Regions from separate parts of the Streptomyces sp. NPDC043427 genome, predicted to be linked through region 3. Evidence: riboswitches for the same ligand, from Rfam matches in the RefSeq annotation. Region 3 holds a riboswitch; each other region holds the start of a gene.

Region 1 (9,961 bases), on a different contig from region 3:
GCCGGGGCGCGGGAACGCGGCCGCCTGCCCGGCCTCCTCCGCGGCGTCCTTCGTCCACTCCCCCGGCTCCGCCCACGCGTGCAGGGACAGGTTGAAGGTGCCCCAGTGGATCGGCAGCAGCACGCCGTGCGGCCGGCCGCCCTGCAGGTCGAGGTGGGCCCGCACACCGTCCGCGGGCGACATGTGGATGTCCGGCCACTGCCCGGGAAGCGGGGTGCGGTCGGTACGGCCCTCGGGCCAGTACTCGGAGTACGCGCCGATCTGGATCATCGTGGCGTCGAACGGCCCGTACTCGGCGCCTATGTCCTTGAAGCCCTCGAAGTACCCGGTGTCGCCACTGTGGAAGATCCGGTGCTCGTCCCCGGCGACGGTCCAGGAGGCCCACAGGGTGTGCTGGGTGTTGCGCAGGCCGCGGCCGCAGAAGTGGCGGGCCGGGGTGGCGGTGAGGGTGAGGCCGCCGACCTTGGTCGCCTCGTGCCAGTCCAGCTCGCGCAGCCGGTCGGTGGACACACCCCAGTGTTCGAGGTGGGCGCCGACGCCGAGCGGCACGGCGAACAGGGTGTCCGTGCCGGCCAGCGCCTTGATCGTGGGCAGGTCCAGATGGTCGTAGTGGTCGTGGGAGATCACGACGACGTCGACCGGGCCGAGCGCGGCCAGCGGGAGGGGCGCCGGGTGCAGCCGCTTGGGTCCGGCGAAAGGGAAGGGCGAGCAGCGCTCGCCCCAGACCGGGTCGAAGAGCACCCGGTGCCCGTCGATCTCCGCGAGCACGCTGGAGTGGCCCATCCAGGTCAGCCGCAGTCCGGTGGCGGGCGGCTTGGCGATGTCGGCGAGCGTGGTGGCGTGCACGGGGATCGTGCCCGCGGGGGCGCGCCGGGCGCGGTCCTCCTTGGCGAAATAGCGCTTCGCGAAGTCGAGCGGCGAGCCGGAGGGCCGGATCCGGGACGGACCGCCGGGATTCTGGAAGACCCCGTCCTTGAAGTGAGGTGATCTGCGGATGCGCGCCATGCGCTCACCGCTCGGGTCCGCACCGAAGGCCGCGGGCTGAAGCGCGCGCAGCCCGGAGCTCGGGGAACGGAAACCGGTCACGGGACCTCCAGATGGAGTCGGGGTATCCCATTATGGTCGGACCCTCCGACAACCGGGGGCCGGGCGGTTCCCGCCCCGCTCTCCGGCCCTCCCCCGAAGATCCGCCGGTGCGTTGACAGGGCCTCCGGAGGCTTTCGATACTGAATTGTCATTCAGTACGCTCGTCCCGAGGAGCTGAGGAGCCCCCATGACCGCGTCGCCCCTGTTGTCCCTGACCTGGGTCGACCACGTCACCGGCCGCCCGGGCCATCTGGTAGTGGACCGGCTGGTGCGCGGAGTGGCGAGCGGCGGTCTGCGGATGCGGGAGGGCTGCACGCTGGACGAGGTCGCCGGGCTCGCGCGCGGGATGACCATGAAGGAGGCACTGCACTACGACCCCGCGAGCCGTTACGTCCCGCTGGGCGGCGCCAAGGGCGGCATCGACTGCGATCCGCGAGACCCGCAGGCGTACGGGCTGCTCGTGCGCTACCTGCGCGCCATGCGGCCGTACATAGAGAGCTGCTGGACCACCGGCGAGGACCTCGGCCTCACGCAGGACCTGGTCGACCGGGCCGCCGCCGAGGCGGGTCTGGTGTCGTCGATCCAGGCCGTGTATCCGCTGCTGGACGACGAGGCCGCGGCCCGGCGGCGGCTCACGGACGCCTTCGCCGTGGAGGTGGACGGCATCGGCCTGGACGAGCTCGTCGGCGGCTGCGGGGTCGCCGAGTCGGCGCTCGCGGCCCTGGACCGGGCCGGGGTGCCGTACGCGGGGGCGCGGGTCGCCGTGCAGGGGCTGGGCACCATGGGCGGGGCCACGGCGCGTTTCCTCGCGCGCGCGGGCCTGACGGTGGTGGCCGTCGCGGACGTCAAGGGCACGATCGCCAACCCGGCGGGCCTCGACGTCGAGGCACTGCTGGCCGCGCGGGACGCCCACGGCACAGTCGACCGGGGTGTGCTGCGCTCCGGCGACCGCGAACTGCCAGGCGACGCCTGGCTGTCCGCCGACGCCGAGGTGCTGGTGCCGGCTGCGGTCTCCTACGCGATCGACGCCACGAACCAGGAGGTGATCACCGCGCGCTGGGTGGTCGAGGCGGCCAACATGCCCGTCCTACCCGAGGCGGAGGCGCTGCTGTCCGCGCGCGGGGTGACCGTGCTGCCGGACGTCGTGGTCAACTCCGGTGCCAACGCCTGGTGGTGGTGGACCCTCTTCGGCGACATCGGCGCGGACGCGGACGAGGCGTTCGCACACACGCGCCGCTCCATGCGGGCCCTGGCCGACCTGATGCTGACCCGCGCGCGGGCGGAGGGAACGACCCCGCGGGCCGCCGCACACGCCATCGCCACGGACCGGCTGCCGGTGATCGCCGAGCGGTTCGGCTGGTACCGGTGAGGGCGGCTCTGGGCCTCGCTGGTGCTGTGACCGGAAAGGTTTGCCGGAAAGCTCGCGGCGTCCGGGGCGGTGCCTCGCAAGGCGGAGCATGACCCGCGTACTGGATGTACTCGGGTCATGCGACAACGCGGCGAGGAGCCGTGCCGGGCGTCGCGAGCCGGTGAACCTTTCCGGTCACAGCACTAGGGACCGCTGAGGGCGGTCCTGCGCAGGCCGGGCCAGGGCCTGTCCGGCGGATCAGGTCGGAGGACAGCTGCGGCGCCGGATCGGCGCGGGTGAGCGGGGCTCGGTGCGTACAGCTGCAAGGCGGAGGAGGGCGTCGACGCGGGGGGACCTCCCGCTCGAGCGAAGGCCGAGCGGGAGGGGGAGGGAGTCGGCAACCGACGACAACGCCGGTGGGGGTACCTCCCGCTCGAGCGAAGCCGGGAAGTGCGGGAGGCCGTGCCAAGCCCCGCGTCCGGCATGATCCGCCGGACAGGCCCTAGGGTGACGGCGTGGCGAGAGTGCGGTTGAGTGTGGCGGAGCGGCGCGAGGAGTTGTTGCGGGCTGCCGTCGAGCAGATCGAGGCGCGGGGCGTGGCGGCGGTGCGGATCGCCGATGTGGCCTCGACACTCGGCGTGAGCAACGCGCTGGTGCTCTATCACTTCTCGACGAAGGAGAAGCTGGTCGCCGCCGCCTTCACCCACGCGGCCGAGGACGACCTCGCGCATCTGCGTAAACTGCTCGGCCGCCGCACGACGGCACTACGACGGCTGCGGGCGGCCGTGCGCTGGTACGCCCCGACAGGCCAGGCCAAGGGCTGGCGGCTGTGGATCGAGGGCTGGGCGGCGGCGCTGCGCGAGCCGGCCCTGCAAGAGGTCACCCGGGGCCTCGACCGACAGTGGAAGGCGGCGATCACCGAGGTCATCGTGGAGGGCGTGGACGGCGGCGAGTTCGCGTGCCCCGACCCCGCCGGTGCCGCCCTGCGTCTGACGGCCCTGCTGGACGGGCTCGCCGTGCAGATGACGTCGTACGAGGGTGCGGTGCCCCGGGTGCGCGCGCTCGAGTGGGTCGATGACGCGCTCGCCCGGGAACTCGGCGTGGAACGGGAGGCGTTGACGGCGCCGGAGCGGTGAGCACCCCCACTGGGCGCCCGCCCCGCTCGCCGGGCCTCCCGCCCCCCCTCACGCCACCGCTGAGATCCGCGTCCTGATGTCGTCCGGCGACAGCGTGCCCTTGGCCGTCACATGGTCGCCCGAGGACTCCCCGCGCAGCCGACGGCCGATCCACGGCACCAGGTACTCGCGCGCCCAGTGGACGTCGTCGCGCCGCACCTCGAGCGTGCCGCGCACCGGGAGCGGCGGCCAGGGCTGCTCCGGGTCGGCGGGTATCTCGAGGCCGAGGGCCTGCCCGGCGCGCAGCGCCACGCGCGTGTGCCCCTCGGGAGAGAGGTGCAGCCGGTCGTGATCCCAGGCCCGGCGGTCCTGGACGGACTTCAGGGACCACAGGTCGAGCACGGGACAGCCGTACCGGTCGGCGATGGCGCGGACGTGCCCGTTGTAGGTGGCGATCTTGCCACGCAGGTGCTTGAGCACGGGGATGCCACGGGTGTCGAAGCCGGTCGTCACCATCACCGTGCCGGCCACCGCGGTCAGCGCCGTGATCGCCTGCTCGAAGCGCTCGGCGACCTCGTCCGGGTCCGTGCCGGGGCGCAGGATGTCGTTGCCGCCCGCACAGAAGGAGACCAGGTCCGGCGCGAGCGCGACGGCCTGCGGGAGTTGGTCCGCCACGATCTGGTCGAGGAGTTTCCCCCGGACCGCGAGGTTGGTGTACTCGAAGTCGCCCTCGGGCCGCCGGTCCGCGAGCAACACCGCGAACCGGTCGGCCCAGCCGACGAACGCCCCGTCGGGGCCGGGGTCGCCGACGCCCTCGGTGAAGCTGTCCCCCACCGCCACGTACGACCCGATCACTGATCTGCTGTCATTCTTCGAATCGTCTGCCACAGCAGTTCATGATTCACCCCCGAATGTGACCTACGCGACCGTAGGCAGGGGTTGACGGGCGGTGAGATAAGCCACTCCTAAAGAGTTTGCCAATCCGGGAATAAGGCCCACACCCGGAAGCCGCTGATACGGAAGTGGCTCCACGTCGTGCGGAACGCGAAGTGGCCGCCGGTGTACGGCTCCAGGTCGGTGTAGTCGAAGACGAGCCGCCCGTTGCTCCACCAGCGGACCGTGGAACCGGCCGACACGATGCGGACGCGGTTCGGCTCGTTCGCGACGAGCAGCGGCTCGGTGCAGTCGTGGAGCAGGGGGCGCACCCCGGCCTGGCCGACGTAACGGCGCAGTCGGGTGGTGGTGTTGGAGTTGGCGCCGTAGCCGACGTAGTACGTCTTGAGGTAGTCGTACTCGGCGAGCGCGCCGCCGCGCCGGGTGGCGAAAAGGTCGTCAGGAGAGCGGACGTCGACGGCGTTCCAGAAGTTGTTGAGGTCCGAGACGCGGTCGTTGAGGCCTCCGGCGGAGACGGGTGTGGCGGTGTACTCGATGGCGTAGGGGCCCGCGAGCGGTTTTCTGAACCAGATCGTGGCTCCGGCGGGTACGTCGACCTCCAGGGTTCCGCGGGAGGCGGTGACGATGCCGCCCTGCTCGAGTTCGACGGCCCACTGACGCAGGCCGTGACGGAAGTCGTCGTGGGCGATGAGGCGGCGGTGGCGGGGCGCGGCGCTCGCGGTGGTCACGGGGGCGAGGGCGGCCAGGGCGGCGCCGGCGGCGAGGGCACCGAAGGCTCTGCGCGTGCTCGTCACGGGTAACAGCTCCTCAGCGGGGCGGGACTACGGATGGAAAGCGCTTGCCGTCTGACGGGGATCACCTTCCCCCGCCTCCGCCCCCGCTGTCGACACCCCTGACGCCACCGCCACAGGACCGCAACGCGGCGATCGTCCACGACCGTGCCCGGACATACCGAAGGCCGGACCCGGGGATCGGGGGTCCGGCCTTCGGCAGCGTGTCAGGCAGATGGTGGCGCGGTCCGTCAGCCGACGGTGACGCCGTGCGAGCGGAGGTAGGCGACCGGGTCCACGTCCGAGCCGTAGTCCGGGGTCGTCCGGATCTCGAAGTGCAGGTGCGGTCCGGTCACGTTGCCGGTCGCACCGGAGAGGCCGATCTGCTGACCCTCGGTCACGGCCTGGCCCGCGGAGACGGAGATCGAGGACAGGTGGGCGTACTGGGCGTAGTAGCCGTCGTTCAGCTTGATGACGACCTGGTTGCCGTATGCGCCGCCCCAGCCCGCGGAGACGACCGTGCCCGCGGCCACGGCCTTGAGGGACGTGCCGGTCGGGACGACGAAGTCGACGCCGGTGTGGTAGCCGCTGGACCACATGCTGCCGGCCATGTGGTACGGGGTGCCGATGGTGGCGCCGACCACGGGGAGGGTGTAACCGCTGCCGGTGGAGGCGCCGTTGGACTGGGTGGCCGTGGTGGTCTTGGCGGCGGAGGACTTCGAGGACGTGGAGGTCTTCGAGGTCTTCGACGACTTCGAAGACTGCGGCGAGGTCGAGGACTTCGACGTCTTCGACTCCGAGGAGGAGGTCGTGCCGGTGCTCGTCTCGGCCTTCTTGCCCAGGGACAGCTTCAGGCCGGGGTGAATGAGCGACGGGTCGGAGCCGACGGTCTCGCGGTTGTCGGCGTAGAGCTTCTTCCAGCCGCCTCTGACGTGCTGCTCGTCGGCGATCTTCGAGAGGTAGTCGCCGGAGCGCACCGTGTAGATCCGGGCGCTCGCGGGGTCCGAGGCGGTCTTCTTCTCGGCCGCCTTCTTCTCCGTTACCGGAGCGGACTGGACGGCCTTTTCGGGAGCGGACTGGGAAGGCGCGGCGTGGGCGCCGGTGGCCCCGAGAAGGGGGAGGGCGAGCGCGGCGCCGCCGGTTCCGGCGACAGCGATGGAGCGGGTGAAACGTTGGGCCTTGGGACGGCGGTGCTTACCCTTCGCGGGCATGGCGAATTCCTCTCCGGCGCCTGCGAGGTGAGCTGTCGGGTGCGAGCTGGAGATGCCCGGCCGCGCCGAGGCGCGGCTTAACCCCAAGCCGTTCCGGGAACCGGAACAGGCGGTCTTACCTGTGGGTCCCCCGCTCCTGCCGTGCACGGGTCAGTGTGTGCGGTTCTCCGGACGGCGGCAGGATTGGGCGTCCGTCCGGATTGGTGGCGAACGTAAGCGACCAGGACGCAAAGGAACAAGCGGAGGGTTGCGCGGGAATGCGTTTCTCGTGATCCGCTGTGAGAATTCCCGGTGACACTCCGTGTAGTACGAAGGCACCGGTTCCTGTGAAAGCCCTTGGAAACCACATGAATTACGTGGACATGACGAGCAACTCACGGTCACGGATATGACGCTAATCACGTGACGTCGCTCCAGACCCCTTTCTTTCAGAGCGAGTTGGGATTAACCCCGCAATTCAGACAGAACTCTCAGATGCGACGCAGCCGGAGAACTGCCGCATCCAGGTCGCCCCGCAGTCCGGTACGCCATCCGTGATGCAACAGCACCGCCCCTCGATGAATTTCACCCGTTTCGAGGCATTCGTACGATGCTGTCGGGTCGAGCCCGCGCAGCCGCAGCGCCGGCACGGGCTCGCCGTGGTGCTGCGCCTGGAGCCAGGCCAGGACGACGGACTCGTCCCCGCGGACGTACTGCACGGCGCTGAGTCCGCCCCGCGGGGGCCGCAGCCGGTGGAGATCGCCGTGCTGCACCAGCGGGCGGATCTTCTTGTAGAGCTCCACCCACTCCCGGGCCTCCGCGAGCTCCTCCTCGGCCCACTGGGCGAGGTCGCCGCCGACTCCGAGGACGCCCGCCATGGCGCTGACGAACCGGAAGCGCAGGGAGCTGACCCGGCCGTTGAGCTGGGCGTTGGGGCTGTCGGTGACCCAGGCGGCCATGACCCGCGCGGGGTGGATCTGACTGAAGCCGTGCTGGATGGCGAGCCGGTCGAGGGGGTCGGTGTTGTCCGAGGTCCACACCTGGTCCGTACGGCTCAGCACCCCGAGGTCGATCCGGCCGCCGCCACCCGAGCAGGACTCGAAGGCGACACCCGGGTGGGCCGCCCGCAGCCGGTCCAGCAGGGCGTAAAGGGCGTTGACGTGGTCGACCCAGAGTCGCTGCGGGTAGCCCTCACCGGGCCAGCCGGCGTCGGTGAAGCAGCGATTGAAGTCCCACTTCACGTAGTCGATCGGGGCACTGGAAAGAAGGCTGTCGAGCTGCCGCCAGAGGTAGTCCTGGACATCCGGGCGGGCGAGGTTCAGTACGAGCTGATTGCGGAACTCCGTCCGCTTTCGTCCCGGTTGGTACTGCACCCAGTCGGGGTGCGCCCGGTACAGCTCGCTGTCCGGGTTCACCATCTCGGGTTCGACCCAGATGCCGAACTGCATCCCGAGCGCGTGGACGTAGTCGGCGAGCGGCTTCAGCCCGCCGGGGAAGCGGTCGGGGTTGGGCCGCCAGTCGCCGAGCCCGGCGCGGTCGCTGGTGCGCGCCCCGAACCAGCCGTCGTCGACCACGAACAGCTCGACGCCGATGGCCGCGGCCCGCCGCGCCAGCGTGGCCTGCTGCTCCTCGGAGATGTCGAACTCGGTGGCCTCCCAGGAGTTGAACAGCACGGGCCGGTCCCGGTCCGCGTCGGGAACGACGTAGGTCCGCTGGTAGCTGTGCCAGGCCCGGCTCGCCCCGCCGAAGCCGCCGTCGCTCCACAGGCCCGCGAAGACCGGCGTGGTGTGGACCTCTCCTGCCGCGAGCCGCAGCAGGCCCGAGTCGTCGTATCCGGCACCGCCTGTGATCTGCACGCGCGCGTCGGGAAGCTGGGCCACGGCGATCCGCCAGGAGCCGGACCAGCCGAGCGCGCAGCCGTAGACCTCGCCGCGCTCCTCGGTCGCGTCGGTGTCGAGGGCGACCCAGGGCAGGTGCTGGTGACCGGTGTGACCGCGCCGGCTCCCGATCACCTTCTCACCGTAGGTGAGGGGGGAGGACGTCAGCCGGGACTCGGCGGCCCAGCGGCCGTGCAGGTGCGACAGGCGCCAGCCCTCGCGGTCGGGCAGGGTCCAGGTGGCGGAGTCGGCGCGCAGCAGCTCCAGGGGCTCGGGTCCCTGGTTGTCGAGGGTGACCCAGCGCTCGACCACGTCGTCGCGCATCCGGTAGTGCAGCGTGACGACCAGCCCGGCGTCCCGGAAGCGCAGGCGCAGGAGGTCGCCCTCGGTGTCGTACGCCTCGAAGCGCCACTCGGTGCCGCGTCGCTCGTCGGTGCGCACGGACAGCGCGGGGCGGGTGAAGCGGGGGCCGCCCTCGACGGGGTACTCCTCGCGGCCGTCGAGCGGGGACTCGAAGGGCCAGTAGTCGGGCAGCGGGCGGACGGCCAGTGCCTCGGCGTCCGCCATGGCGATCGAGGGGCCCCAGTGCAGGTGGAGCAGCTCGTCGTCCTCGGTGACGTGGACGGCGTAGCTGCTCGTGGGTCCCGAGAGCAGCCACGTACGGCCGTTTTCCGCGATCTCCAGCATGAGGCCTCACAGGTCCGAACAGGTGCGATCAAGCACCAACATCATCAAGGCCCGAGGGCGTCACCTGCAACGTCTGTGGACAACTCGTCGTCGCGGGGTGTCGCTCCAGGACCGGCCTGTGGACAACTCGTTGGCCTCCACACCGGTGTCGTATGGTCGAGACCGCACCCCGTCGGCCCTTCGACGAGCCGCGCAGGCGGGGCCGACTGGGAGGAGCCCCCGTGACGCAGCAGGTCCCGTCGACCGAACCCGAGCTGGCAGGAGTGCGCAACTTCCGCGACGTGGGCGGACTGCCGACGGCGGACGGACGGCGGGTGCGGTACGGGGTGCTGTTCCGCAGCGGCCATCTCGCGCACGCCACCGACGAGGACGCCGCGTTCCTCGCCTCCCTGGGCCTGCACACGATCTTCGACTTCCGCAACGCGGCGGACCAGAAGCTGGAAGGGCAGGACGTCGAGCTGCCGGGCGTGCGCAATGTGAACCTGCCGCTGTCCGACCCGGCGGACGGCGCCGAGTTCTGGAAGATGGTCCGTGACGGTCACGTCGACCAGCTGCGCGAGATCCTCGGCGACGGCAAGGCCGCCCAACGGATGATCACCTCGTATCGCAAGATCATCAAGGAGCGCACGGCCGAGCAGTCCCAGGTGCTGCACGCGCTCGCCGAGGACAGCGTCCCGGTCCTGATGCACTGTGCGGCCGGCAAGGACCGCGCGGGGTTGTCCATAGCCGTGACGCTGCTGGCCCTGGGCGTGGAGCGCGAGGCGATCGTCGCCGACTACCTGGAGTCGAACGCCAAGCACCGCCGTTACAAGGTGCACCGCGGCGGTTCCTCCGCCGGCGCCTACTCCCCCGAGGTCATGGAGCTGCTCAGCCCCCTCTTCGACGCCCGCGCCGCGTACCTCTCGGCGGGCTTCGAGACCATCGAGGAGACCTGGGGCGGCGTCGACGCCTACCTGGAGCAGGGCCTGGGACTCGCCCCCGAGACCCGGGAGCG
Region 2 (9,961 bases), on a different contig from region 3:
CAGTTGCTCGGCAGGGGTCATGGAACCGTGGTTGCCGACCATCGCCGACTCCTTGGGCTCCCGCTCCGAGGCGATGAGCAGGACGTCGTCGTGGGCGGCCGCGACCACGTCACCGATACGGGCGTACACGCGTTCGTCGAAACGGTCGGGCGGACCGAACCAGCCCGCCGCGATCGCCTCGTCCCGTGAGGCCACCCAGAACTGCTCGCCGAGCACCTCGCGCCAGCAGGTCACGACGTCGTTCTCGGCGCCCGGAACCGCGTAGACGTGGCGGGCGCGGCCCTCGCCGCCCAGCAGGGCGACTCCGGCGCGCAACTCCCAGTCCTCGTCGAAGTCGATGCGGTGCTGCTCGTCGAAGGGCACGTCGACCATGCCGTGGTCGGCGGTGACGTAGAGCGCGGTGCGCGGCGGCAGCTGCTCGGCCAGGCGCTGGACGAGCCGGTCGACGTACATGAGCTGGCCGCGCCATGTGTCCGACTCCATGCCGTAGCGGTGGCCGGCGCCGTCGAGCTCGGCGTAGTAGGTATAGACGAGGGAGCGGTCACCGGCGGCCAGTTGTTCGGCCGCGAGGTCCATGCGCTCCTCGCCGGCCAGCCGCCCGAGGAACGTTCCGCCACTGAGCGCGACCTTGGTGAGCGGGGTGTTCTCGAAGGTGGGGGACGACACCTGGGCGGCGTGGATGCCCGCCTGATCGGCCAGCTGGAAGACGGTGGGGTACGGCTGCCAGACGCGCGGCGACGTCCACGGCTGCCAGCGCAGCTGGTTCATCAGCTCGCCGGTGGCCGGGTTGCGGACCGTGTATCCGGGCAGGCCGTGCGCGCCCGGCGGGAGGCCGGTGCCGACGGAGGCGAGGGAGGTCGCGGTGGTCGCCGGGTAGCCGGCGGTGAGCGGGCGGCCGGTGCCTCCACGGGAGCTCGCCAGGAGCGAGGTCATGAAGGGGGCCTCGTCCGGGTGTGCCTTCAGCTGCTCCCAGCCCAGGCCGTCGATCAGGAACACGCAGTTCCGGTCGGCGGGGGTGAGCTCCTGGATGGCGGCCTTCATCGCCGGTACGCCCATGCCCGCGGCCAGCGTGGGCAGCAGGTCGGCGAGCGAGCCGCTGCCGTACTCGGGGAGCGGCGCGGAGCCGAGGGCGAGAGGTTCCGGGTGGTCCCAGGGGACGGACTGGACCATCAGCGGGTTTGGTCCGCGGTCGCCTCGGAGAGCGACTGCGCGAAGGCGAGGGCCTGGCGCACCGTCTCGGGGCCGTCCCCGGCCTCGCTGACACGCAGGCTGAGGTCGTCCGCGGTCGAGTTACCCGCGTAGCCGTGGTCGGCTTCGCAGTTGGGGTCCCCGCAGGCGGCGGGCTCCAGATCGATGCGGGAGACGGCGCCCCAGCCGATGGTCAGCACCACCTCGCGGGGCAGCGTGCCCGGCGTGTACGACTCCGGGTTGGCGACCACACGGCTGACGACGACCGAGGAGATCCGGCTGAGTTTCACGGACTCCGTGGACGTGGTGGCGTACGGCGTCGGGGAGGTGCTGTCGGCGGCCTGCTCGTCGGTGTGGCTGACGATGAAGCGGTTGCCGGTGAGGACCAGCACGGTCACGTGCCGCCGCACCTCGTTCTGGTCGAACGTCGTCTCCTGGTGGACCAGGTACGACCGGATGGGCTCACCGCCCACGGCGGTCTCCACCGCCTCGGCCACGAGGGCCGGGTAGTAGCCGCTGCGCTCGATCGCCGCTCGCAGCCCCTGGGTCGTCGTACTGGTCTTGGCCATGTCGTCCATCCTACGGGGGTGCACTGACTGCGAGGGACCGCTCGTCGCCGCTCAGTACACGGGAAGTGTCCGAGGGCCGAGGTCGTCGCGGGCCGGGGGTGGCGCCAGGCGTACGGAGGCGCCGAGCACGCTCAGACCGCGCGGGGCGACGACGACCGGCTCCAGGGTGACCGCGACGACCTCCGGATGGTCGTCGACCAGCCGCGAGACGCGCAGCAGCAGCTCCTCCAGCGCGGGCGTGTCGACGGGGGTCGAGCCGCGCCAGCCGAACAGGAGCGGCGCCGTCCGGATCGAGCGGATCAGCGAGGTCGCGTCCCGGTCGGTGACGGGCACGAGCCGGTGCGCCATGTCCCCGAGCAGCTGGGAGGCCGCACCGGCGAGTCCGAAGGAGACCACCGCGCCGGCCGCCGGGTCGATGACCGCGCGGACAACCGTGTCCACCCCGCGCGGGGCCATCCTCTGCACGACCGGCCGCAGCTCCTCCGGCTTCCCGAACAGACCGGTCAACTCGGTGTAGGCCCGTCGCAGTTGCTCCTCGTCGGCGAGGTCCAGCCGTACGCCGCCCAGGTCGGCGCGGTGGCGCAGGTGTGGGGCGGTGGCCTTGAGGGCCACGGGGTAGCCGAGGGTGCGCGCGGCGGCGACAGCGTCCTCGGCGGTGGGTGCGGCCACCGCGCGGTGCACGTGGACGCCGTACATCCGCAGCAGCTCGCACGTCGCCTCCGTGCCGAGCGTGAGGCCCTGCCCGCGCGCGAGCAGCCCGCCGATCTTCTCGGCGGCCCCCCTCTCGTCGATGTCCTCGTACTCGGGCACCTTCCCGGGCTGGGCGGCATCGCGCCGCCACTGGGCGTACTTCACGCCCTCGGCAAGCGCGCGAACGGCGCGTTCGGCGGCGGGGTAGGCGGGGATGAGACGGGAGTCGGCCGGGGTGGCCGATGGTTCCGGTGCCGCGGTGGCCCATCGGTCCAAGGGGCGGAACGGGTGGGCGCCGCCCACGATGCCGGGTGCGTTCGCACCGGCCTGTGGTGCGGTACTGGCAGCGGCCGACAATGCCTCCGCAAGCCCGCCCAACTCGACGTGCACCACCAGAACCGGCTTGGCAGGCGCCGCCGCAGCAGCGGTGCGCAGCGCCTCCGCCAGCTCCGCGTCCCTCGGCGACGCCTCACCGATCGCCGGGATCGCCGTCACGATCACCGCGTCGCTCGTCTCGTCGGCCAACGCCCGCGCCAGCGCCACCCGGAAGTCCTCCGCCGACGCGCCTGTCGTCAGGTCCAACGGCGGCAACGGCCGAAGCCCCTCGGAGAGACACGCGTCGTACGTCAGCTGCCCCAGGGACTCGGAGTTCCCGAGGATCGCCACGCGCGGGCCTGTCGGCAGCGGCTGGCGTGCGAGCAGCAGCCCGGTGTCGACGAGCTCCGTGATGGTGTCCACCCGGATCACCCCGGCCTGCCTGAGCAGCGCGGACACCGTCGCGTGCGGCAACCGCGTCGCCCGTACGGTGTGCCCTTGTGGAGCGGAACCGGCGCCCTGCACGACGACCAGCGGCTTGGCGGCCGCCGTACGGCGTGCGAGGCGGGTGAACTTGCGCGGGTTGCCGATGGACTCCAGGTACATGAGGACGACGTCGGTGTCGGCGTCGTCGTACCAGTACTGGAGGACATCGTTGCCGGAGACGTCCGCGCGGTTGCCGGACGAGACGAAGGTGGACACGCCGGTCACTCCGGTGACGCCTCCCCCGCGGCGGTGGAGCCGGGAGAGGAGTGCGATGCCGATGGCGCCGGACTGGGCGAACAGTCCGATGCGCCCGGGGCGGGGCATCTCGGGGGCGAGGGAGGCGTTCAGCCGTACGCTCTGGGAGGTGTTGATGATCCCGAAGGCATTCGGCCCGATGATGCGCATGCCGTACGCGCGTGCGTGCCGGACGAGTTGGCGTTGACGCTCGCGTCCTTCGGGGCCGCTCTCGGCGTATCCGGCGGAGACCACGACAAGCCCCTGGACGCCGTGCTCACCGCACTCGGCGACGACCTCGAGCACATGGTCGGCGGGCACGGCGACGACCGCGAGGTCGACGGGTCCGTCGATGTCCCGCACCGAGCGGTGGGCAGGCACCCCGTCGAGTTCCTTCAGCTCTTCGGGGAACGCCTTGTTCACGGCGTGCAGGCGTCCGGTGAACCCGGCGTCCCGGATGTTGCCGAGGACGCTGCGGCCCACACCGCCGGGCGTGCGGCCGACGCCGACGACGGCGACGGAACCGGGCGTCAGCAGCCGTTGCACGGACCGCGCCTCGGCGCGGTGCTCGCGCGCGTACTGCACCGCGAGTGAGCGTTCGGTGGGTTCGAGGTCGAACTCCAGGCGTACGACGCCGTCCTCGAAGCTGCGCTTCTGGGTGTACCCGGCGTCCGTGAACACCTTGATCATCTTGGTGTTGGCGGGCAGCACCTCGGCGGCGAAGCGGCGGATGCCACGCTCGCGCGCGACCGCTCCGATGTGTTCGAGGAGGGCGGAGGCGACGCCGCGCCCCTGGTGGGCGTCCTGGACCAGGAAGGCGACCTCGGCCTCGTCGGCGGGGGCGGAGGCGGCCATGCCGTCGGCGCCGATGCGGTCATAGCGTACGGTGGCGATGAACTCGCCGCCGACCGTGGCCGCGAGTCCCACCCGGTCCACAAAGTCGTGGTGCGTGAAGCGGTGGACGTCCTTGGCGGACAGGCGCGGGTAGGGCGCGAAGAAGCGGTAGTACTTCGACTCGTCCGAGACCTGCTCATAGAAGCTGACCAGGCGCTCGGCGTCATCAACGGTGATGGGGCGGATGCGTGCGGTGCCGCCGTCGCGCAGCACCACGTCGGCCTCCCAGTGGGCGGGGTACTCGTGCCGGTCCGACGCGCTCTGCATGGGGCCCAGAGTACGGCTAGCGCTCGACAGGGGCGCGAGGCAGTCTGTGGAGGACGGAAGTCGGATCGAGGCCGAGGTTCGACGACCACATGGGGAACGGGACGCAGGACCGTTCCTGTCACGCTTCACGTGTGGAACACTGGTCTAGACAACCTGAGCACCGAAGGGCAGCATCACATGGCTGAGCGCCGCGTCAACGTCGGCTGGGCCGAGGGCCTCCACGCCCGCCCCGCATCCATCTTCGTCCGGGCCGCCACGGCCGCAGGCATCCCCGTGACGATCGCCAAGGCCGACGGCAACCCCGTCAACGCGGCCTCCATGCTGGCCGTTCTCGGCCTGGGCGCCCAGGGCGGCGAGGAGATCGTCCTCGCCTCCGACGCCGAGGGCGCGGACGCCGCGCTCGACCGTCTGGCGAAGCTGGTCTCCGAAGGCCTCGAGGAGCTGCCCGAGACCGTGTGAGCGTCGCTCGCAGCACGCGCGAAGCCGCGTCGCCCCTTCCGGGCGGCGCGGCTTCGCCGTTTCTCACGACGCTTTCAGGAGGAATTACCGCGGGCACACCCGGACGCGCGACCGGAAATTCTCGGCGCGCCGAAAAAAGGGCAGCGGAAATATGTCCCCACCGAATATCCCCCCTTTGTATACGGCCCCCGTGTTAATGCCGCTGGCCCGACATGTTTACGGGATGTTGCGAAGTCCTCACACGCTCCGGGCGCTCCCCGCCCAAAAAGCGCAGCCGGTGCGCGGCGGTCGCGCGCTCGGTGTGCAGCGCCGTGATCGTCCGCGCGCGCTCGCCGTCGCCGCGCGCCACCGCGTCCACGATCGCGCCGTGCTCCGCCCAGGACTCCACGGGGTCGGCCGGGGCGTCCACCGCGTACATCCAGGCGATCTTGTGGCGCAGCTGAGTCAGCGTGGAGGTCATCGCATGGCTGCCGGAGGCCTGGGCGAGCGTCTCGTGAAACCAGCTCCCCAAGGAGCGCAGGTCCTCGCTGTTGCCCCGTCTGGCCCGTTCCTGGCCCAGCCTGACGAGCCCGCGCAGCACCTTCAGGTGGGCCTCGGAGCGCCGCTGGGCGGCCCGGGAGGCACCGAGCGGCTCCAGGAGCATGCGCATCTCCAGCAGGTCGGCGGCCTCCTGCTCGGTGGGTTCGGCGACGCACGCGCCCGCGTGCCGCCGGGTCACCACGAAGCCCTCGGCCTCCAGCGTGCGCAGGGCTTCCCGCACGGGGACGCGAGAGACGCCGTAGCGGCGCGCGAGGAGTTCCTCGGTGAGCCGGCTACCGCGCTCGTAGACACCCGCGACGATGTCGTCCCGGATGGCCGTGCATACCGAATGCGCCGGAATACGCATGACCGACCTCCGCCTTAATCCCCGTGAAACGTCGACGATGGACGTGTGGTCAGTGACTCTATTGCAATGAGCCGGAATTTCCGATGGCGGGCCGGAATCCATGGATATTTTTTGGACAGCGGGGTCCCTGAAAACGCGAAAGCCCCGGCTCGGGGAGCCGGGGCCGCGGGATGTTCTGCGGTCTGTCGTCAGACGTTCAGGCCGTGCTGGCGGAGGTAGGCGACCGGATCGATGTCCGAGCCGTACTCCGGAGTCGTACGGGCCTCGAAGTGCAGGTGCGGGCCGGTCACGTTGCCGGTCGCACCGGACAGGGCGATCTGCTGCCCCGGGGTGACCTGCTGGCCCACCGAGACGCCGATGGACGACAGATGGCCGTACTGCGTGTACGTGCCGTCGCTCATCTTGATCACGACCTGGTTGCCGTAGGAGCCGCCCCAACCCGTCTGCACGACGGTGCCGGAGCCGACCGCGTGCACCGTGGTGCCGCTCGCGGCGTGGAAGTCGACGCCGGTGTGACTGCCGGAGGACCACAGGGAGCCGCCGGACTTGTAGCCGGTGGAGATGTAGGAGCCGGAGATCGGCGCCACGAAGGCGTTGAGGCGCTTGCGCTCGGCGGCGCGCACGGCACGGGCCTTGGCCGCGCGGACCTGCTCGGCCTCCTCGCGCGCCTTCTTGGCCTCCGCGGCGGCCTTCTTACGCGCGGCCTCCTCAGCCGCCTTCAGCTGGGCGGCCTCCTTCTGGGCGGCGGCCTGGGCGTCGACCCGGTCGGCGACCGCGTCGCCGACGGTGACGACGGGCATCAGGCCGGTCTGCTCGACGGCAGTGTCGGCGGCGAGCGCCGGTGCGCTCAGGGTGCCGATGACTCCGGTGGTGGCGAGCGCGGCGACGCCCGCGGCGCGGGCGGTGGTGCGCTTCATGCGGCTGGGACGACGGTGCTTCCCGGTGGCGCAGGTGAACGCCATGAAGATGAGTGGTCCTTTCCTTCCTTCTCGCCTACCGGGTTAGCTGACGGGTTCGGAGCAGGAAGGTCTCCTACGGGCCCCCTCGCGACACGCGCGGGCGTCCGATTCACCCCAGGGACTGCCTAGTTGGGTCCCCGGCTCCCCTGGCTCGCGCCGTACGGGGACTCGGCGATGACTGTCCGGTGCCGCGGTTGCGACGCATTGCCCGACGAACAGCCCGGATGACGCTAAGCGGGACCACTTTCAATCCTCAAACGGATCACGGCTTTTGTAGCGCATCCCACAGGCCAGACAGGCAACCTCTCCCCCAATTCGGACATCAGGGGCCCCTGGAGACGTTTCCGTCTCCAGGGGCCCCTGCGTTCCGCCGCTCGTGTGTGCCGCTACTCGGCGGACACCACCGTGACGGCGCCGATGCCGAGGGCCTCGACGGGCTCCTTGATCTGCGCGGCGTCACCGACGAGGACGGTGACCAGGCGGTCCACCGGGAAGGCGCTCACGGCGGCCGCGGTGGCCTCCACGGTGCCCGTCGCGGCCAGCTGCTGGTACAGCGTCGCCTGGTAGTCGTCCGGCAGGTGCTGCTCGACCTGGTCGGCCAGCGTGCTGGCGACGGCCGCGGCGGTCTCGTACTTCAGCGGCGCCACCCCGACGAGGTTCTGCACGGCGACATCGCGCTCGGTGTCGGTGAGACCCTCCGCCGCGAGCGTGCGCAGCACCGTCCAGAGGTCCTGCAGGGCGGGGCCGGTGTTCGGGGTGTCGACGGAACCGCTGATGGCGAGCATCGCGGCGCCCGAGCCGTCGGGGGCCGAGCGCAGGACCTGCCCGAACGCCCGCACACCGTACGTGTAGCCCTTCTCCTCGCGCAGCACGCGGTCCAGGCGGGAGGTGAGGGTGCCGCCGAGGCAGTACGTGCCGAGCACCTGCGCGGGCCACACGCGCGCGTGCCGGTCGGGGCCGATGCGCCCGATGAGCAGCTGTGTCTGGACGGCGCCGGGGCGGTCCACGATGACGACACGGCCGGTGTCGTCGGCGGTCACCGCGGGCACGGGCCGCGGCTGGGCCGAGGAGCCCGTCCAGGCGCCCAGGGTGTCGCCGAGGAGCGCGTCCAGGTCGACGCCGGTGAGGTCGCCGACGACCACGGCGGTGGCCGTGGCGGGGCGGACGTGCTTCTCGTAGAAGGCGCGTACGGCCGCGGAGTCGATGTTCTGGACCGTGTCCTCGGTGCCCTGGCGCGGGCGGGACATGCGCGACGTGACCGGGAAGAGCTCCTTGGAGAGCTCCTTGGCGGCGCGGCGGGAGGGGTTGGCCAGCTCGTGCGGGATCTCGTCGAGGCGGTTGCGGACGAGCCGCTCGACCTCGCTGTCCGCGAACGCGGGCGCCCTGAGGGCGTCGGCGAGCAGACCGAGGGCCTTCTCCAGGCGCGAGGCCGGGACTTCGAGGCTGAGGCGTACGCCGGGGTGGTCGGCGTGTGCGTCGAGGGTGGCGCCGCAGCGCTCCAGCTCGGCGGCGAACTCCTCGGCGGAGTGCTTGTCGGTGCCCTCGGAGAAGGCCCGGGCCGTGATGGTTGCGACGCCGTCCAGGCCGGCCGGCTCGGCCTCCAGGGGCGCGTCCAGGAGCACCTCCACGGCGACGACCTGCTGGCCGGGGCGGTGGCAGCGCAGGACCGTGAGGCCGTTGTCGAGGGTGCCGCGCTCCGGAGCCGGGAAGGCCCACGGCTTCGCGTCGCCCGCCTGGGGCTGGGGGTGGAAGTCCATCGTGGCGAGCTCGGTCACTGGGCCGCCTCCTCGTTCTCGTCCTGATCGGCGGGGGCTTCGGCGGCGGTCGGCTCGTAGACGAGCACCGCCCGGTTGTCGGGGCGCAGGCGGGCCTTGGCGACCTCCCGGACCTCCTCCGGCGTCACCTCCAGCACGCGCTGGACGGCGGTCAGGGCGAGCTGCGGGTCGCCGAACAGCACCGCGTAGCGGCAGAGTTCGTCGGCGCGGCCCGCGACCGTGCCGAGGCGGTCCAGCCACTCGCGCTCCAACTGGGCCTGGGCGCGTTCCATTTCCTCGGCCGTGGGGCCCTCCTCGGCGAACCGGGCGAGCTCCTCGTCGATGGCGGCCTCGATGACCGGCACCTCGACGTCACCGGAGGTCTTCACGTCGAGCCAGCCCAGGGAGGGCGCCCCGGCCAGCCGCAGCAGGCCGAAGCCGGCCGCCACCGCCGTGCGGTCGCGCCGTACGAGCCGGTTGTAGAGGCGGGAGGACTCGCCGCCGCCGAGGACGGTGAGCGCCAGGTCGGCCGCGTCGCACGCGCGCGTGCCGTCGTGCGGCAGCCGGTAGGCGGCCATCAGGGCGCGCGCGGGGACCTCCTCCTCGACGACCTCGCGCAGCTGCGCGCCGATGACGTCGGGCAGCGTGCCGTCGCGGGGCGCGGGCTTGCCGTCGTGGCCCTGGATCGAGCCGAAGTACTTCTCGATCCAGGCAAGGGTCTGCTCCGGGTCGATGTCGCCGACCACGGACAGAACCGCGTTGTTGGGCGCGTAGTACGTACGGAAGAACGCGCGCGCGTCCTCCAGGGTCGCCGCGTCCAGGTCGGCCATCGAGCCGATGGGCGTGTGGTGGTACGGGTGACCGTCCGGGTACGCGAGGGCGGTGAGCTTCTCGAAGGCCGTGCCATAGGGGACGTTGTCGTAGCGCTGGCGGCGCTCGTTCTTGACGACGTCCCGCTGGTTCTCCATCGACTCGTCGTCCAGGGCGGCGAGCAGGGAACCCATGCGGTCGGCCTCCAGCCAGAGGGCGAGCTCCAGCTGGTGGGCGGGCATGGTCTCGAAGTAGTTGGTGCGCTCGAAGCTCGTGGTTCCGTTGAGCGAGCCGCCGGCGCCCTGCACCAGCTCGAAGTGGCCGTTGCCCTTCACCTGGCCGGAGCCCTGGAACATGAGGTGCTCGAAAAGGTGAGCCAGGCCGGTGCGCCCCTTGACTTCATGGCGCGAACCGACGTCGTACCAGAGGCACACCGCCGCGACGGGGGTC
Region 3 (9,961 bases):
CTCGGCCGACATCCCCGACCCCGCAGCCCACCTCCTCGCCCGCGCCACCGAAGCCGCCGTATACACCGGTGAGCTGCGGCGCTGTCGGGAGGCGGTGGTCGTGGCACGGCGGGCGGGTGTCGTGGTGCCGGGCACGCTGAGGGGGCTGATGGCGGCGGTGGAGGGGCGGTACGAGGATGCGCGGGACGTGTTGGAGGCGACGGCCGGGCGGTGTGGGCCGGGCGGGGACCCCACTCTCCTCATCCATGCCGGGATCGCCGCGCTGATGCTCGGTGACCACACCCGCGCCGTCACCGCCACCCTGCGCGCCGCCACATCCGCCCGTACCCGCGGCGCGCCGGGAACCGTCGCCCAGGCCATGGAGTTCCGCGCCTACGCCGACTTCTGGAGCGGACGCCCACGCGTGGGCGAGGCCGCCGCCGCTGACGCCCTGCGCCAGGCGTACGCCACCGGGCAGGACAACGGCGCCTGCCATCTCCAGGCCGCCCTCGCCATGTTCGCGGCGATCACCGGCGACGCCGACCTGTGCCGTGAACGTGCCGCCGCCGCCCGCTCGTACGCCCTCGCCCGCGGCCTGGGCCTGCCCGCCGCGCTCGCCCAGTGGGCGCTCGCCGTCCTCGACCTCGGCGGCGGCCGGTTCGCCGCGGCCGCCGCACGCCTGCGCGCCCTCGCCGCGTTCGGGCCCGGCCACGGCCACCGGGCCATCCGTCACCTGGCCACCCCGCACTACGTCGAGGCCGCCGCCCGCACCGGCGACACCCGCGTCGCCCGGGCCGCGCACGCCGACTACGACCGCTGGGCCCGCGCCGTCCGCAGCCCCGACGACCTCGCCCTCAGCGCCCGCTGCCGGGCCCTGCTGTCACCCGGCGCCGAGGCCGTCGACCACTACCGCACGGCCCTCGACCTGCACGCCCACGGCACCCGCGACCACGAACGCGCCCGCACGGAGCTGCTGTTCGGCGCGGCCCTGCGCCGACTGCGTCACCGCAGCGAGGCCCGCGACCGACTGCACAGCGCCCTGGAGGCCTTCGAGTCCTTCGGCGCCCCGCACTGCGCCGACCAGGCCCGCGCCGAACTCCGTGCCCTCGGAGCGCCCGCCGCACCCCCGCGCGGCCCCGACGACCCCGCCGCCCTTCTCACCGCCCAGCAACTGCTCATCGCCCGCATGGCGGCAGACGGCGCGACCAACCGCGAGATCGCCGACCACCTCGCCCTCAGCCCCCGCACGATCGACCACCACCTGCGAGGCGTCTTCAGCCGCCTGGGCATCCGTTCCCGTATCGAACTGGTCCGACTCGTCGCCGCGTCCGACAGCTAGGGCCTCTCGTTCGGATCATGCCGGGCTCGCGGGGTCCGGCACCGCGCCTCGCCGCGTTGTCGTCGGTTGGCAGGGCTCCGCCCTGCCGCCCTCCTCCGCCTTGCGATGCACGGCACCGGACCCCGCTCCCTGATCCGGCCTGATCCGAACGAAAGACCCTAGGGCCTCTCGCTCGGATCATGCCGGGCTCGCGGGGTCCAGCACCGCCCAAACGAGAGGCCCTCGGCCGGTGGGGCGCATCAGGCCGCCGGTGGGGCGCATCAGGCCGGGTGCGACACCTCAGGGCCCCTCCCGCCCCCCGAACACCTCCGCGTCCCACGTTCCGTCGAGCCGTGGTGCCAGCCACGCCGGGGCCGCTGCCCGGAACGCGGGTGGCGGGAGTGCGCCGGCGCCGGCGGGCAGCGCGCCGAGCAGGGGGGCTCCGGAGACCTCCGGCAGGTCCGCGACGTTGCAGCGGGACGCCAGGTCGGGGGAGTCGGGCCAGCTGCCGATCACCACGCCCAGGAAGTCCAGCCGACGGGAGCGCAGTTCGCGTGCCGTCAGTTCCGTGGTGTTGAGGGTGCCGAGGCCCGCGGAGGCCACGACGAGCACCGGCGCGCTCAACAGTTCGGCCACGTCCGCCAGCGTCCCGCCCGCATCGTCGAACCGTACGAGCAGGCCACCTGCCCCCTCGACCAGAACGAGGTCGTGCTCGGTGGCCAGCTTGGCCGCCGCGTCGGCGACCTCACGCGGAGCGACCGGGAGCAGACCGGCCCGCCGCGCTGCCGTCCCCGGCGCCAGCGGCTCGGGATAGCGGGCGACCTCCGCCGCCGTCACGTCGCCCGCCAGCCTCGCGACCTCGTCGGCGTCCCCGCGCTCGTCGGGGCGTACGCCCGTCTGCGCGGCCTTCAGTACGGCCACCGACCGGCCCGCCGCGAGCGCCGCGGCGGCGACCGCGGCGGTCGTTACCGTCTTGCCGACCTCCGTGCCCGTGCCCGTGATCACCAGTACCGCCATGTCATCCCTCCCGCGCCGCCGCGCACACGGCCCGCGCGATCCGGGCCACGTCCTCGTCACCCGTGACGTACGGCGGCATCGTGTAGATCAGGTCCCGGAACGGCCGCAGCCACACGCCCTCGCGCACGGCGGCGTCCGTGGCGGCCTTCATGTCCACGGAGTGGTCGAGCTGCACGACGCCGATGGCACCGAGCACCCGTACGTCCGTCACACCCGGCACCTCGAGAGCGGGCGCCAGACCCTCCCGCAGGCCGGCCTCGATCCGCTTGACCTCGGACAGCCAGTCCTGCCCGAGCAGCAGGTCGATCGACGCGCACGCCACGGCCGCCGCCAGCGGGTTGCCCATGAACGTCGGACCGTGCGCCAGCACCGGCACCTCGCCGCGCGAGATCCCGTCGGCCACCCGAGGCGTGCACAGCGTCGCCGCCATCGTCAGATAGCCGCCGGTCAGCGCCTTGCCGACACACATCACGTCCGGCGTCACCGCCGCGTGCTCCGCCGCGAACAGCGCTCCCGTACGCCCGAAACCGGTCGCGATCTCGTCGAACACCAGCAGCACGTCGTGCGCGTCGCACGCCTCCCGCAGCACCCGCAGATACGCGGGGGAGTGGAACCGCATCCCGCCGGCGCCCTGTACCACCGGCTCGACGATCACCGCGGCCAGCTCGTCGGCGTGCCGTGCGATCGTGGCGCGCAACTCCTGCGCGTACGACTCCTCGTACGCGACCGGCGGCGGGCCCACGAACACCTGCCGGGGCAGCACGCCGGTCCACAGCTCGTGCATCCCGCCCTCGGGGTCGCACACCGACATCGGCTGCCAGGTGTCCCCGTGGTAACCGCCACGCCAGGTCAGCAGCCGCTGCTTCGACGGGCGGCCGAGCGAACGCCAGTACTGCAGGCACATCTTGACCGCGACCTCGACCGACACCGACCCGGAGTCCGCGAGGAAGACGTGCTCCAGACCGTCGGGTGAGATGTCGACAAGTCGCTTCGCCAACCGTACGGCGGGCTCGTGGGTGAGCCCGCCGAACATCACGTGGCTCATCCGCCCGACCTGCCCGCGCGCGGCCTCGTTCAGCACCGGGTGGTTGTAGCCGTGGATCGCCGACCACCAGGACGACATGCCGTCGACCAGCTCGCCCGCGCCGTCCGCGAGCCGCAGCCGCACCCCGCTCGCCGACTCCACGACGAGCGGGTCAACGCGACCGGGCATCGGACCGTACGGATGCCACACATGCCGCCGGTCGAGCTCGAGCAGCTCGGAGACGTCCAGCTCAGGCATTGGGCGCGAGGTCCGTACCGGCACCACGGCGGCGCACGGCGACCAGATCCGTACGGGCCTCGTTGGCCGAGAGCGTGGAAGTGGCCGAGGACGCGGCAGCGGGTGCGCTGCCGCACACACCACCGCCCGCGTGAGAGCCACAGCCCGCGCCCTCGTGCGACCCGCAGCCCGCGCCCTCGTGCGACCCGCAGCCGCCACCGCTCGCGTGCGACCCGCAACTCCCGCCGCCCGCGACGCGATGCTCCGGCAGTGTCACCTCGCCCGCACCCTCCACCTCGAACCCGGCGTCCGCGATCATGTCCAGGTCGGCCTTGCCGGCCTGGCCCTCGCTGGTGAGGTAGTCGCCGAGGAAGATCGAGTTGGCCAGGTGCAGCGCGAGGGGCTGCATCGTGCGCAGATGGACCTCACGGCCACCCGCGATGCGCACCTCGACGTCCGGGCAGACGAAGCGGACCATCGCCAGGATGCGCAGACAGCGCTGCGGGGTGAGGTTCCACTCCTTGGCCAGCGGGGTGCCCTCGAACGGGATCAGGAAGTTCACCGGAACGGAGTCGGGGTCCAGCTCGCGCAGCGAGTAGACCACGTCCACCAGGTCCTCGTCCGACTCGCCCATTCCGGCGATCAGCCCGGAGCACGCCGACAGACCCGCCGCGTGCGCCTTCTGCACGGTGTCCACCCGGTCGGCGTACGTGTGGGTGGTCGTGATGTCCCCGTACGTGCCCTCGGAGGTGTTGAGGTTGTGGTTGTACGCGTCCGCGCCCGCATCGCGCAGCCGCTCCGCCTGGCCGTCGGTGAGCAGACCGAGACAGGCGCACACCTCGACGCCCTCGTTCTGCTCCTTGATCGTCTTGATGGTCTCGGAGACCCGGTCCACGTCACGGTCGGTCGGCCCGCGCCCGCTCGCCACCAGGCAGACCCGCTTGGCGCCACCCGCCAGCCCGGCCGCCGCGGCCTCGGAGGCCTGGTCGGGTTTGAGCCAGGTGTACTTCAGGATCTCGGCCTTGGAGCCGAGCCGCTGGGAGCAGTAGGAGCAGTCCTCCGGGCACAGCCCGGACTTCAGGTTGACGAGATAGTTGAGTTTCACCCGTCGCCCGAACCAGTGCCGGCGTACCTTTCCGGCCGCGGCCACCACATCGAGCAGGTCGTCGTCGGACGTGGCCAGGACGGCCAGCGCCTCCTCGCGGGTCGGCAGCTCGCGCCGAAGCCCCTTGTCCACCAGCGTGTTCAGCAGGTCCATGAGAGCCGATCCTGTCCTACCGACCCGTTCCGGGCCAAGGAGAGTTCGTACAAGAGAGGCCATTCGTCGTGTGTGCATTGCCACACCATGGGTGGCGAGTCGTTTGGCTAGTGTCTGTCCACTGCCTACAAAACCCCCGGAGGACCCATGGTGTTCGGCTGGATCGACGAGCAGGCGGAACTGCGCCGCCGGGCCGGACTCGTGCGGACCCTGCGCCCGCGCCCCGCCGACTCGCCGCTGCTGGATCTCGCCAGCAACGACTACCTGGGACTGGCGCACCATCCGGAGGTCACCGAGGGCGCGGCGCGGGCGGCACGGACCTGGGGCGCCGGCTCGACCGGCTCCCGGCTCGTCACCGGCACCACCGAGCTGCACACCGAGCTGGAACGCGAGCTGGCCGATTTCTGCGGCTTCGAGGCGGCCCTCGTCTTCTCCTCCGGCTACGCGGCCAACCTCGCCGCGGTCACCGCGCTCGCCCCGCACGGCTCCCTGATCGTCTCCGACGCGGGCAACCACGCCTCGCTGATCGACGGCTGCCGACTGGCCCGGGGGACGACGCACGTCGTCGCGCACGCCGAGCCGGACGCCGTGCGCAAGGCGCTCCAGACGCACGAGGGTCCGGCCGTCGCCGTCTCCGACGCGGTCTTCTCCGTCGACGGCGACGCCGCCCCGCTCACCGCGCTCGCCGAGGCGTGCCGGGAGCACGGCGCGGGGCTCATCCTCGACGACGCCCACGGCCTGGGCGTTCTGGGCGACGGCGGCCGCGGCACCCCGCAGGCGGCGGGACTCGTGGGCGCCGACGACGTCGTCGTGACGGTCACGCTGTCCAAGTCGCTCGGCAGTCAGGGCGGAGCCGTGCTCGGCCCGGCCCGGGTGATCGACCACCTGGTCAACGCGGCCCGCACGTTCATCTTCGACACCGGCCTGGCCCCCGCGGCCGTGGGCTCGGCCCTCGCGGCCCTGCGGCTGCTGCGCCGCGAACCGGAGCGGGCGGCACGGGCCCGCGCGGTGGCGGCGGAGCTGCACGCACGCCTGACCGCCGCGGGTCTGGAAGCGGTACGTCCGGACGCCGCGGTGGTCTCCGTGCGCGCGCCGTCCCCGGAGGGGGCCGTTCAGTGGGCAGCCGACTGTCGGGCGGCCGGCCTCGCCGTGGGTTGCTTCCGTCCTCCTTCCGTTCCCGACGGCATCTCACGGCTCAGGCTGACCGCCCGCGCGGACCTCTCCGGGGCGCAGATCGAACGCGCTGTACGAGTGATCGGCGAGACGCGACCATGAGTCGGCGTGACACGGCCGTGGGTCGCCCCTGTTGACGGACGAGGGTGATCAGCGGAACGCGGCCGTGAATCCCGACCAGCTCTCGGGGGAGAAGAGCAGGGCGGGCCCGGCCGGGTCCTTCGAGTCGCGTACGGCGAGCAGCCCGGCGCACGGCCCTGAGGCCGGCCGGGCCGTCTCGACGCAGTTGTTGGCTCCCGTGCTGTAGCTGCTGCGCAGCCAGCGCACGTCGTGCAGATCGATGCTGGAAGGAACGTTCCGAGGCAGTGCGGACATAGTGCCTCCTTACGCGCCGTCACCTATCCCGGCGATGTAATCCAACGAGTCCTCGGGCGAAAGGGCATGGATCTGAAGGGTGTTGAAGGCCTCGCTGTAGGCCCGGAGGTCTTCTTTCCGTTCGAGGTAGAGGCTACTCGTCAAGTGGTCGAGAACAACCACATCCAGGTCAGAAGTGCTCGGAAAAGAGAAGATAACGAAAGGGCCGGTGACGCCGATGTGCGCCCCGGCCGTGAACGGCAGTACCTGGAGCCGTACTTGCGGCAGCCGCGCCGCCACCACCAGGCGTTCGAGCTGCCGGGCCATCACTCCGGGCCCGCCGACCTCCCGCCGCAGCACCGCCTCGTCCAGCACCGCGCTCAGCTCCAGCGGCGGATCCGCCCGCAGGACGACCTGCCGGGCCAGTCTGACCTCCACCAGCGTGTCGAGCCGGTCGTCGGTCACGCCCTCCAGGGCGGCCCGGGTCACCGCGCGGGCGTACTCGGGCGTCTGCAACAGGCCCGGAACCACCGACGTCTCCAGGGTGCGCATCGCGCCGGCCTGCGACTCCAGGCTGATGAAGTCCCGGTAGGTGGGCGGCAGCACCCCACGGTAGGCGTGCCACCAGTGGTGCCCGCCGACACCGTCGGAGCCCGCCAACGCGAGCATCAGCTCACGCAGTTGAGGATCGGCCACGCCGTAGACGTCGAGAAGTAACCGCACATCGGCTGGTTTCACCCCGCTGGTGCCCGTCTCGATCCGGCTCACCTTGGACTGGTGCCAGCCCACAAGTCGGGCCGCCTGCCCACTGGTGAGCCCCGATTGGGCGCGCAGCGCGCGCAGTTCCGCACCCAGTTTGCGGCGGCGCACCGCGGGACCGTGCTGCATGGGTACTCCTTACTCCCGACGAGCCACCCAAATCCGCTCCGTGGTCGTAGGGTTCACCGCTTCGAGCGACAGATATATGCACATCTTGGTGGATCGCCACCCGCGAGGGGCGAGGTAATGGCACTCTGACGACGAAGCACCAGTCCGGGACCGTACTCGAATCATCCGCTCCATGTCGGACTTGCGGTCCCGGGGGAAAGGGACGACGTCGCCATGGCAGACCATCTGGAAGCATCCGTCACTCTGCCGAGCGATCCCGCCTCGGTCTCCGCGGCCCGCGCCTTCGTGGTCGGCACCCTCGCGGAGTGGGGCCTGCCGGAGGAAGCGGAGGTGTCCGACACCATCCGGCTCATCGTCTCCGAGCTCGCCACCAACGCCGTGCAGCACACCTTCGGGCAGTCCCCGACCTTCACAGTCGCCCTCCGGCTCGACCGGGACGAACGGGTGTTCGTGGGTGTCACCGACAGCCATCCCCGGTTCCCCAAGCGGCTGCCCGCCGCCGTGCAGCAGGACAACGGCCGCGGCATGGTGATCATCCGCTGGCTGACCGCGGAGTGCGGCGGCAAGCTGAGAGTCCGGCCGACCCGGGAGGGCGGCAAGACGGTCTCCATCGAGCTGCCGTGGACCGTGCCGGCCGAGCCGGTGACAACGGTGGGGCAGCAGGAACAGTAACCCCGGGTCCAGATCTGGATCTACGTCCACAACTACTTCAGCACCTGCGTGCGGGGCCCCGCACACCGCGCGCCGACGGCCCAGGGCGTCCGTGTGGAGCCCTGGGAGCCGTCGGACCGAGCCGAGGACCGCTGCCGGCGCTTCAGGACGCCGGCACCGCCCTCGGGAGGGTCACTTGACCCGGCCGTACCAGACGTTCTTCGTCCAGAGCTTCTGCAGCTTCACCACGTCCCCGGTCTTCGGGGCGTGCCAGATCTTCCCCTTCCCGGCGTAGATGCCCACGTGGTAGACGCTGGAGCTGGAGGAGCCCGAGTGGAAGAACACAAGATCCCCGGCCTTGCGGCTCTTCACGGAGATGTGCCGGGTCTTGTTGTACTGCTGGGCCGCCGTCCGGGGGAGCTTCTTGCCCGCCTTCTTGAACGCGTACAGCGTGAGTCCTGAGCAGTCGAACCTCTTGGGGCCCGTGGCTCCGTACTTGTACGGTGAGCCCTTTTTGGACGCCGCGATCTGGAGCGCCTTCGTCGCAGGTGTCGCGGCCGCGGCGTCGGAGGCGATGCCGGGAACCACGATCGAGCCGCCAACGGCGGCGATGGTCAGGGCCGAGGCCGTGCCGGCCCGGGCCATCAGCGACGGGACACGATTGAGCGCAGTCATGCGCAACCCTTCGTCAGCCGCCTGTGAAGGATGACCTGTCGGATTCGGGCTGGCGAAGTGGCCCGGCCGCGTTGCCGCGGCTTCACCCCAAGGGCTGCTCGACCCGGTCATGGCGTGACCGTTCCGGCGACCCGTCTTGCTTGGGTCCTCCACTCCTGCCGATCCACTCCTGTCGACCAGTCATCCGGGCGGCGGCAGGACTCGGCGTCCGTCCGGATCGCCCCGCCGTTGTGGCGGGGGCTTGTCGTCAGTCACGGATCTTCACTCACAAGTGTCCGAAATACCCAATGGAATCGGGGGTTTGTGGCGTTACTCACCACTCACCCGTTCGGGTGGACAGTGTGGTGTTCGAGTGAGTGTCCAGGTCATGACGGGGCCTCGGACCAGCATGAAAGGGTCTCAGCCCCGGCTGACGCTACGCGCGTTGCGCAAGTCGGGAGGTCCCGGAAAAGGACCTTCTTCTACTCCGAACAGGGGTACTTCATTCGGTCCGTTTAGCTTCCGATCCGGACGTCCCGCCGAGGAGGCCGCGCGTCCGGACCGGACGCGGGTGAGTCAACTGTCGGAGAGCGGCGGCATCGTGACTCGCGCCGTACGACGCTCCCCGTCAAGGACGCGCAGCGCACGCGCCAGCGTTGGAGCGTGCAGCTCGGTCTCACCCCGCTGGTGCATGAGCGCCAGTGCGTCCCTGAGCGCCGTCGCCTTGGCGACGAGCGCCTGTGCGGCGCGTAGACCACGGTACGTGTCCCCGTGATGCGCCGGGTTGATTCGGCCGAGAAGGTCCACAACGTCCAGGTAACGGTCGATCAACTCGCCCTCGGCGCGCGTGAGGGCGGGCAGCGGTGGCAGCTCCGGAGGCAGCATCGGTGCCTCACCTCGCGCCGGGCGCGGTGCGGGAGGTCTTGCGGCTGGAGATGAGCCCGTCCACCAGGCCGTACTCCACGGCCTCCTGGGCGCTGAGGATCTTGTCGCGCTCGATGTCCGCGGTCACCTGCTCCGGTGTGCGCCCCGTGTGCCGTACGAGCATCTCCTCCAGGCGGTCGCGGGTGCGGATCAACTCGGCGGCCTGGATCGCGAGGTCGCTGGCCTGCCCCTGGACCGGCTCGGCCAGCGCCGGCTGGTGGATCACGATGCGAGCGCCCGGCAGCGCGAACCGCTTGCCCGGCGAGCCCGCGGCCAGCAGCACCGCGGCCGACGCGCCGGCCTGGCCGAGGCAGATCGTCTCCACCTCGCAGGTGACGTACCGCAGCGTGTCGTAGAGGGCCGACATCGCGCTGAACGAGCCGCCGGGGGAGTTGATGTACAGCGAGATGTCCCGGTCCGGGTCCTGGTACTCGAGGTACATGAACTGGGCCATCACGTCGTTCGCCGAGATGTCGTCGATCGG

What was found. A riboswitch is a leader RNA that binds a small molecule or an ion and turns the genes downstream of it on or off. The one in region 3 is predicted to bind cyclic di-AMP.
Region 1: linked by a shared signal. The riboswitch ahead of AC067M_RS28980 (M23 family metallopeptidase) and the one ahead of AC067M_RS23700 (C40 family peptidase) in region 3 are both predicted to bind cyclic di-AMP.
Region 2: linked by a shared signal. The riboswitch ahead of AC067M_RS15135 (M23 family metallopeptidase) and the one ahead of AC067M_RS23700 (C40 family peptidase) in region 3 are both predicted to bind cyclic di-AMP.

Annotation. Positions count from the first base shown of each region.
Region 1 is NZ_JBWKCC010000021.1:42,840-52,800, forward strand. Features, by position in the region: gene AC067M_RS28955 (MBL fold metallo-hydrolase) at 1-1,086, opposite strand, end outside; gene AC067M_RS28960 (glutamate dehydrogenase) at 1,274-2,455, shown strand; gene AC067M_RS28965 (TetR/AcrR family transcriptional regulator) at 2,950-3,570, shown strand; gene AC067M_RS28970 (SGNH/GDSL hydrolase family protein) at 3,619-4,404, opposite strand; gene AC067M_RS28975 (DUF6250 domain-containing protein) at 4,515-5,237, opposite strand; gene AC067M_RS28980 (M23 family metallopeptidase) at 5,465-6,424, opposite strand; cyclic di-AMP (ydaO/yuaA leader) riboswitch at 6,429-6,590, opposite strand; gene AC067M_RS28985 (alpha-galactosidase) at 6,895-8,967, opposite strand; gene AC067M_RS28990 (tyrosine-protein phosphatase) at 9,189-9,961, shown strand, end outside.
Region 2 is NZ_JBWKCC010000007.1:131,440-141,400, reverse strand. Features, by position in the region: gene AC067M_RS15160 (alkaline phosphatase family protein) at 1-1,170, opposite strand, end outside; gene AC067M_RS15155 (DUF5998 family protein) at 1,170-1,766, opposite strand; gene AC067M_RS15150 (bifunctional acetate--CoA ligase family protein/GNAT family N-acetyltransferase) at 1,809-4,643, opposite strand; gene AC067M_RS15145 (HPr family phosphocarrier protein) at 4,821-5,102, shown strand; gene AC067M_RS15140 (GntR family transcriptional regulator) at 5,296-5,988, opposite strand; gene AC067M_RS15135 (M23 family metallopeptidase) at 6,177-6,950, opposite strand; cyclic di-AMP (ydaO/yuaA leader) riboswitch at 6,965-7,131, opposite strand; gene AC067M_RS15130 (M16 family metallopeptidase) at 7,334-8,722, opposite strand; gene AC067M_RS15125 (M16 family metallopeptidase) at 8,719-9,961, opposite strand, start outside.
Region 3 is NZ_JBWKCC010000015.1:68,900-78,860, forward strand. Features, by position in the region: gene AC067M_RS23660 (helix-turn-helix transcriptional regulator) at 1-1,318, shown strand, start outside; gene bioD (dethiobiotin synthase) at 1,598-2,314, opposite strand; gene AC067M_RS23670 (adenosylmethionine--8-amino-7-oxononanoate transaminase) at 2,316-3,596, opposite strand; gene bioB (biotin synthase BioB) at 3,589-4,833, opposite strand; gene AC067M_RS23680 (8-amino-7-oxononanoate synthase) at 4,981-6,108, shown strand; gene AC067M_RS23685 (DUF397 domain-containing protein) at 6,157-6,381, opposite strand; gene AC067M_RS23690 (helix-turn-helix domain-containing protein) at 6,391-7,248, opposite strand; gene AC067M_RS23695 (ATP-binding protein) at 7,462-7,920, shown strand; gene AC067M_RS23700 (C40 family peptidase) at 8,092-8,574, opposite strand; cyclic di-AMP (ydaO/yuaA leader) riboswitch at 8,578-8,713, opposite strand; gene AC067M_RS23705 (hypothetical protein) at 9,130-9,438, opposite strand; gene AC067M_RS23710 (ATP-dependent Clp protease proteolytic subunit) at 9,446-9,961, opposite strand, start outside.